Regions from separate parts of the Ihubacter massiliensis genome, predicted to be linked through region 1. Evidence: riboswitches for the same ligand, from Rfam matches in the RefSeq annotation. Region 1 holds a riboswitch; the other holds the start of a gene.
What was found. A riboswitch is a leader RNA that binds a small molecule or an ion and turns the genes downstream of it on or off. The one in region 1 is predicted to bind ZMP and ZTP.

Region 1 (3,862 bases):
TGGTAAACTTCTAGAGAAGAATCATGATTCTAGAAGTTTTTTTGTTGGTGCAGTTGCTCCGTAAATCCATATCAAAAGAGGTAAAAGAGGTGCCCAATGCATTGGAATATTGCAGCAGAATGTATTTCACTCGTATACTTGCTTATCATTTGGTTCTATTCCCGAAAAAGCAGCTTGGTCCCATCGCTGAAAAACCGCTTGTTCTACTTTTGTTTCGCAGCGACTTTTTGCGCGATCGGCTTTAACATTTTATCGACCGCAATGCTTTCATACCCGGAGCACTCCATCAATCTTTTGACCTGGCTTGTGACGACCATCTATTTCATCGCCACTCCTCTGATGGGAATGGCTTACTTTTTCTATACCATCGCAACAGTCTTCGAAGGCCAGGGAAACGCCCTTAAAATCATGAAATGGACATCTATTCCAGGAATTTTCTACTTGGTGCTGGTGTTGATCAACCCCTTCTGCAAAGAGCTGTTTCACATCGACGCATCCGGCGCATATTTCCAGGGACCCCTGATCATAACCACTTACCTGATCTTCTACATTTACTGCCTGGCAGCGATCACCGTCGCTTTTGTCAGAAGAAAACAGGTGGACCCCATTATTAGAAAAATTCTGGCCACCTTTCCCATTATCGCAGTGCTGGTCATCATTGTTCAGCAGCTTTATCCCACCGTCATTTTGTCCGGATCCGCCGCCACCTGCGCGCTGCTGATCATCTATTTGTATTTGCAGAACAAACAGAATTCCACCGATTATTTAACCGGATTGCCCAACAGGCAGGAATTCCTCAAAATGCTGGAATTGCAGACGAGAAAATCGCGAAATTTTACCCTCATTGTACTCTCGCTGAGGGACTTTCGCCGCGTCAACGATACATACGGCCAGCATACAGGGGATCGATTTCTACGTGAAATTGGAAACTTTTTAATTAAAAGAGCGCAACCGCATTGTTTATATCGTTACGGAGGAGATGAATTTGCTCTGCTCTGTCAAGGGACAAGCGATCAAGACATAAAAAAGATTGTAGAGAGCCTGACCGCCCGTATGCAGGAACCCTGGTCAGTAGACGAAAACAGCTGTGTCATTCCGGCAGCCATCGGTATCGTACGCTATCCTCAAAGCGCAAAGGTTGTCGAAGATTTAATCAATGGCATTGAATATGCAGTAGCCAAGGCAAAAGACAGCAAGCGGGCAGGCGCGTATTACTGCGGTCAGGAGATGCTGAAAGCAGTGCGCAGGCGATCACAGATTATCACTATTTTAGAGAAAAACCTGGAAGCAAACACCTTTTCTGTTTTTTATCAGCCGATCATATCGAATCATACCGGACAATATGTGGTTGCCGAATCCCTCTTGCGAATTCCCAATTCGCCTCTTGGTCCTTTGTATCCCAACGAATTTATTCCCATTGCAGAGGATACGGGGATCATTGTCGATATCACCTATCAGGTTTTACAAAAGACATGCCGGTTCATCAATCGAATATCAGAAGTAAACCCTAATTTTGAAGGGGTCCATGTGAATTTTTCCGGGCATATGTTCTCACAGATAGATTTGGCGGACCGGGTGGAGGGAATTATAACCAGCAGCGGTACTCCTTTTAACAAGATCAAAATAGAGATAACCGAAAGCATTTTGCTGGAAAACACTAAATGCGTCAGTGAGTTCGCAGAGCGTATGCAGAAAAAAGGTGTACGCATGGAGCTGGATGATTTCGGGACAGGCTATTCCAATATTGTATCTGTTATGACCATGCCTCTGGATACGGTAAAATTGGATAAAAGCCTGATTTGGGCTGCCATGAATAGTAAAAAGTCCGCGATGATGGTCAGAAGTATTACAAGAATTTTCCACGAAATGGGGATGCAGGTATTAGCGGAAGGCGTAGAGACAGAGGAACAAGAACGCTTTGTCAGCCAATGCGGAATTGATTTGATCCAAGGATTCCTGTTTGCCAAACCAATGGCCGAAGATGAAGCGTTTGCTTGGCTCAGAAAACTTTGAGCAGCCGCAGCCGTAGGAAATTTTGAACAATATTCACATAAAATTTCTTGACAATAACCCCCAAGATATAGTATATTCAAAAAGTCATATGACTGACGGAAGTGGAAAAAACCACATGGAGTATGATCGTGAACTAAAGCCGACCGTCTGGGCTAAGAAAAAGCCCGGATGGTGCGGCTTTTTCTATTTTGATCGATTATATGGAGGGAAAGATAACATGCGCAAAGAATGGGAAGGATTTAATAGCGGAAACTGGAGACACGTGATCGATGTAAGGAATTTTATTCAAAAAAACGTAACGCCCTACAGCGGCGACGACTCTTTTTTGGAAGGACCCACCGCACGAACGGAAAAAGTCTGGAACAGATGCAAAGAGCTGTTGCTGGAAGAGATCGAACATGGTATTTATGATGTAGAAACTGACGTAGTTTCCGGTATCGATAACTTTAAGCCGGGATACATTGATCAGGAAAACGAAGTGATCGTAGGACTTCAGACAGATGCTCCTCTCAAACGCATGATCAACCTCTACGGCGGTATCCGTATGGCTGAATCCGCCCTGGAGCAGTACGGATATGAAATGAATCCGGAAATCAAACGGCGTTTTCATGAATTCCGTAAAACCCACAATGAAGGTGTGTTCGATGCTTATCCCAATCGAACCAAGGTTGCAAGACATAACGGCCTTTTGACCGGCCTTCCCGATGCCTATGGAAGAGGCCGGATCATCGGCGATTACAGGAGAATTGCGCTCTACGGCATCGATTATCTGATCGAGCAGAAACAGCAGGATATTGAGATGGCCGACGGTCCGATGACCGATGAGCTGATCCGTATCCGGGAAGAGCTCCGCGAGCAGGTGCGCGCACTGAAAGAAGTTAAGGCCATGGCTGCAAAGTATGGAATCGACCTGAGCCAGCCTGCGGCCGACGCTCGTGAGGCCGTACAGTTTGTGTACCTGGGATACCTGGCCGGTGTTAAGGAGAACAACGGAGCGGCCACTTCTTTGGGAAGAACGTCCACCTTCCTGGATATCTATATCCAGCGCGATCTGGAGCGGGGGACGCTGACGGAAAAAGAAGCCCAGGAATTGATCGATCAGTTTGTCATTAAGCTGCGCTTGGTGCGCCATCTGAGAACCCCCGAATACAACGAACTCTTTGGAGGCGATCCTACCTGGGTAACGGAAGCCATCGGAGGTATGAGCGTAAAGGGAACAACGCTGGTTACGAAAAACTCCTTCCGTTATCTCCATACCCTGAAAAACCTCGGTACAGCGCCGGAGCCCAATCTGACCGTGCTCTGGAGCCAGAATCTTCCGGAAAATTTCAAGCGCTACTGTACCAAGATGAGTATTGAGACCGATTCCATCCAGTATGAAAACGATGACGTGATGCGCCCTGTTTACGGCGACGATTATGCCATTTCCTGCTGCGTTTCCGCCATGAGCGTGGGCAAGCAGATGCAGTTTTTCGGCGCCCGGGCCAATGTGATCAAATCCCTGCTCTATGCCATCAACGGCGGCGTGGACGAGCTGACGGGCGATCTGGTCATCCCCAAAATCAAGCCTCTTGAATACGACGATGTTTTGGATTTCAACGAAGTTATGCTCAGCTATAAGAAAGTACTTGCTTATGTTGCCGAGCTCTATGTGGATACTATGAATGTGATCCATTATATGCATGATAAATACGCCTATGAAGCAAGCCAGATGGCCCTGCATGATACCCACGTTGAAAGGCTGACGGCTTTCGGCATCGCAGGACTTTCCTGTGCAGCGGATTCGCTTTCTGCGATTAAATTTGCAAAAGTCCGCCCGGTTCGCAATGAACAGGGCGTTGCCGTTGAT
Region 2 (3,862 bases), 1.5 Mb from region 1:
TACATTTGTCAAGACTTCATTAGATACTGAGGACAGCAATAAGGATTATATGGTAAAAGAAATGGCAAATATTGTGCTGAAGGAGCTGAACAGCGGGGATGAGGCTGTTAAAGCAAGCCACCTTTGTACAGCAGACTTCGATACCTACAAAAATGCTTTTGCACCGGTGGAATAGTTTCGCAGGTGCATTTACGGATATGCATCTTCCCTGATCGCAGACTGACCATTTAAAAAGACACTCGCCTCAAAGAGGCCGGGTGTCTTTTTTGCTGCCAGCAGCGGCCGGGCTGTGGCTTTGGAAGGGATGATGCTCTTTTCCAAGCGGCGGCTTGCCAGATAAGGCTCTTGAGGAAAAGATTTTTAAAATCACGAAAAACTTACGCTTCTTTCAACGATTGAGCCTCCTTAAATCAAACGTTTGGGAGTCAGTCCTTCTTTTTCTCAGGACGAAGCCCCTCAAACCCACAACTTTACGAAAAATGTGCGGATTTTCACAAAAGTTTTTCCGGAGCTGCCTGGAAATTGGTCATTCCCACCCGCTATATAACAAGACCCCAGGGCTGAAGCAATATGCTCCCGCCCTGGGGTCTTCCAAAAAACGTCTTAGAACAAACCGGTGATCTTTCCGCTCTTATCCACATCGATCTTCTCCGCAGCAGGAACTTTGGGCAGCCCCGGCATTGTCATAATATCCCCGGTCAGCGCCACAATAAATCCTGCTCCCGCAGATACTTTCAAATTGCGCACGGTCAGTGTAAAGCCTCTTGGTGCTCCCAGCAAGGCGGGATCATCAGAAAAACTGTACTGAGTTTTGGCAACGCAGATGGGCAGGTTTCCAAAGCCCAGCTTCTCCAGCTGGTCCATCTGTTTTCTGGCAGCCGGAAGAATATTGATGTCATCGGCCCGATAAATCTTAGTGGCGATGGCACGAATCTTTTCTTCAATGGACAGGTCAAGCTGATAGGATTGGCTGAACGTGTTCGGTTCATCGCAGAGACGCACTACCTCTTTTGCCAGAGCAATACCGCCTTCGCCGCCTTTTCCCCACACTTCGCTGAGAGCTACATGAACGCCCAGCTCTTTGCATTTGGCTTCCACCAGCTTTAATTCAGCTTCAGTGTCCGTCGGGAATCGGTTGATCGCCACAACAGCCGGAAGTCCGTAGACCTGGGTGATGTTTTCCACATGCTGGAGAAGATTGGGCAGGCCTTTTTCCAAGGCGTCCAGATTTTCCTGTCCCAGATCGCCCTTGGCTACGCCGCCGTGATGTTTTAATGCCCGTACCGTAGCTACTACCACAACTGCCGATGGTTTAATGCCCGCCATGCGGCATTTAATATCCAGGAACTTTTCCGCGCCCAGATCAGCCCCGAATCCGGCTTCCGTTACCACGTAGTCCGCCATCTTCATCGCCATGCGGGTAGCCATGATCGAGTTGCAGCCGTGGGCGATATTGGCAAAAGGACCGCCGTGGATAAAGGCCGGAGTATGCTCCAAAGTCTGTACCAGATTGGGCTTGAGGGCATCCTTTAAAAGAGCTGCCAATGCTCCCTGGGCCTTCAACTGTCCGGCTGTTACCGGCTGGTCGTCATATGTATAGCCGACAATAATGTTGGCCACTCGGTTCTTCAAGTCTTCAATATCGCTGGAAAGGCAGAGAATAGCCATGATTTCGCTGGCAACGGTGATGTCGAAGCCGTCCTCCCGTGGCGTTCCGTTGGCTTTTCCGCCCAAGCCGTCCACCACAAAACGCAGCTGACGGTCGTTCATGTCCACGCACCGTTTCCAGGTGATCTTCCTTGGGTCAATTCCCAGCGAATTTCCCTGCTGAATATGGTTGTCCAGCATTGCGGCCAAAAGGTTATTTGCAGCGCCGATGGCGTGCATATCTCCGGTAAAATGGAGATTGATGTCCTCCATGGGAACCACTTGCGCGTATCCGCCGCCCGCAGCTCCGCCTTTTACGCCGAATACCGGGCCCAGAGACGGCTCTCTCAGCGCCACCAACACCTTCTTGTCAATCTTCTTCAGCGCATCGGCAAGGCCGACGGTTGTCGTCGTCTTACCTTCGCCGGCCGGTGTGGGAGAAATGGCGGTCACCAAGATCACCTTGCCGTCTGGGCCATCCTTTTTTTCCTCCAGCAAATTATAGTCTACCTTGGCTTTATAGTTTCCATACAGCTCAATGTACTTCTGGTCAAGACCGGCAGCATCTGCAATCTCTTTGATGTTTTTCATCTCTGTTTCCTGAGCGATCTGAATATCACTTTTGATTTCCATTTCATTTCTCCTTTTCAATCAACGTTTACAAACAGTTATAACTGGGGCCGATTCTCTTGCCTTTTTCAATGGCACAGAAGCTCTCCATATACGCAAAAAGAGCCTGGCAATCCGGACAAATGCCCAGACGGTCGGCTCATCATATACATTATACTCCACGTGGTCCATTCCACTTGTTCCGTCAGTCGTATAACAAATAAATAATAGCATCTCCCTTATGGAGAATCAAGCTTTATTTTAAGAAGTTTTTTAAAAACGTCCGCCTGTGGATCGGGCACGGGCCTTGCTGCCGCAAGCCTTCATAATGGGCTTTTGTTCCGTAACCTTTATTTTTTTCAAAACTGTATCCCGGGTAACGCTGCGCCATTTCCACCATCATCCGGTCCCGAGTGACCTTGGCCAAAACCGAGGCCGCTGCAATGGACAAGCTCTTACTGTCTCCTTTTATGACGGAGGTTTGGGGAATTGGAATGGACTTGATGATCATGGCATCAAAAAGGATATGCTCAATCCCGGCCCCCGCCCTCTCTTTCAGCATACGGGAGGCCTCCTCCACCGCCTGAATCATCGCTTCCTTTGTGGCCTCAAGAATATTGATCTCATCGATCCGCATATGATCCGCCATACCGATTCCATAGGCCAGAGCTTTTTCTTTAATCAGAGGATACAAGGCTTCCCGCTTTTTTTCCGTCAACTTTTTGGAATCGTCGATACCCGGCACATCAAAATCCTCCGGGAGCACCACACAGGCCGCCACCACCGGACCGGCCAGGGGCCCTCTGCCCACTTCGTCCACGCCAGCGATAAACATCACGTCTTTTCCGCATAGCTCCTTGTCAAACTGCTTCATTTCCACAAGCCGCCGGGCCAAAAGCATCTCTTTTTCCTGCTTATTCATGGGGTACCCTTTCCAATGTGATCTTTCCGATCGTTCCTGCGCGAAACTCATCCAGCACCACTTTGGCGATTCGTTCGTAATCGATCTTTTTCCCAGGGAGAATGCAGCCCCGTTTGAGCGCTATCGCTTCCATGGTCTGAATCGGGGTCTCTTCTACTCCGTCCAGCTTGTAGCGCTGTGCCAGAAGTTCCGCATAGCCGTTTTGAAGGACGGCAATCAGCTCCAGGGCCAGGGTAGCCACATCGAGGATTTCGTCCTTGATCGAACCGCAGAAAGCCAGATTAAGGCCTGCTTTCGGATCCTCAAACTTGGGCCAGAGGATCCCTGGCGTATCCAAAAGCTGCATATTGCCCGGAAGGTTGAGCCATTGCTTGCCTTTGGTCACCCCCGGCCTGTCCCCTGTCTGGGCGCTCTTTTTTCCGGTCAAACGATTGATGAGAGACGACTTGCCCACATTGGGCACGCCCACGATCATCAGCCGGTACGGCCGCTGCCTGACCTGGCCGGCGTTTTTCTCATCCTGCAGCCGGGACAGCAGCTTTAAAAGCTGTGCCGCCCCACCGCCCTTCATACAGTTCATCGTCAGGACCTGACTGCCTCTTTTCCGAAAGTATTGCTCCCATTCCTGATTGGCCTCGCTGTCCGACAGATCGCTCTTGTTGAGAATGATGATGCGCTTCTTAT

Region 2: linked by a shared signal. The riboswitch ahead of NIA71_RS10240 (formate--tetrahydrofolate ligase) and the one ahead of pflB (formate C-acetyltransferase) in region 1 are both predicted to bind ZMP and ZTP.

What each region holds. Positions count from the first base shown of each region.
Region 1 is NZ_JAMXVH010000001.1:672,810-676,671, forward strand. Features, by position in the region: gene NIA71_RS03025 (GGDEF and EAL domain-containing protein) at 97-2,013, shown strand; ZMP/ZTP riboswitch at 2,092-2,173, shown strand; gene pflB (formate C-acetyltransferase) at 2,231-3,862, shown strand, end outside.
Region 2 is NZ_JAMXVH010000001.1:2,204,510-2,208,371, forward strand. Features, by position in the region: gene NIA71_RS10235 (hypothetical protein) at 1-175, shown strand, start outside; gene NIA71_RS10240 (formate--tetrahydrofolate ligase) at 604-2,280, opposite strand; ZMP/ZTP riboswitch at 2,395-2,479, opposite strand; gene NIA71_RS10245 (ribonuclease HII) at 2,513-3,178, opposite strand; gene ylqF (ribosome biogenesis GTPase YlqF) at 3,171-3,862, opposite strand, start outside.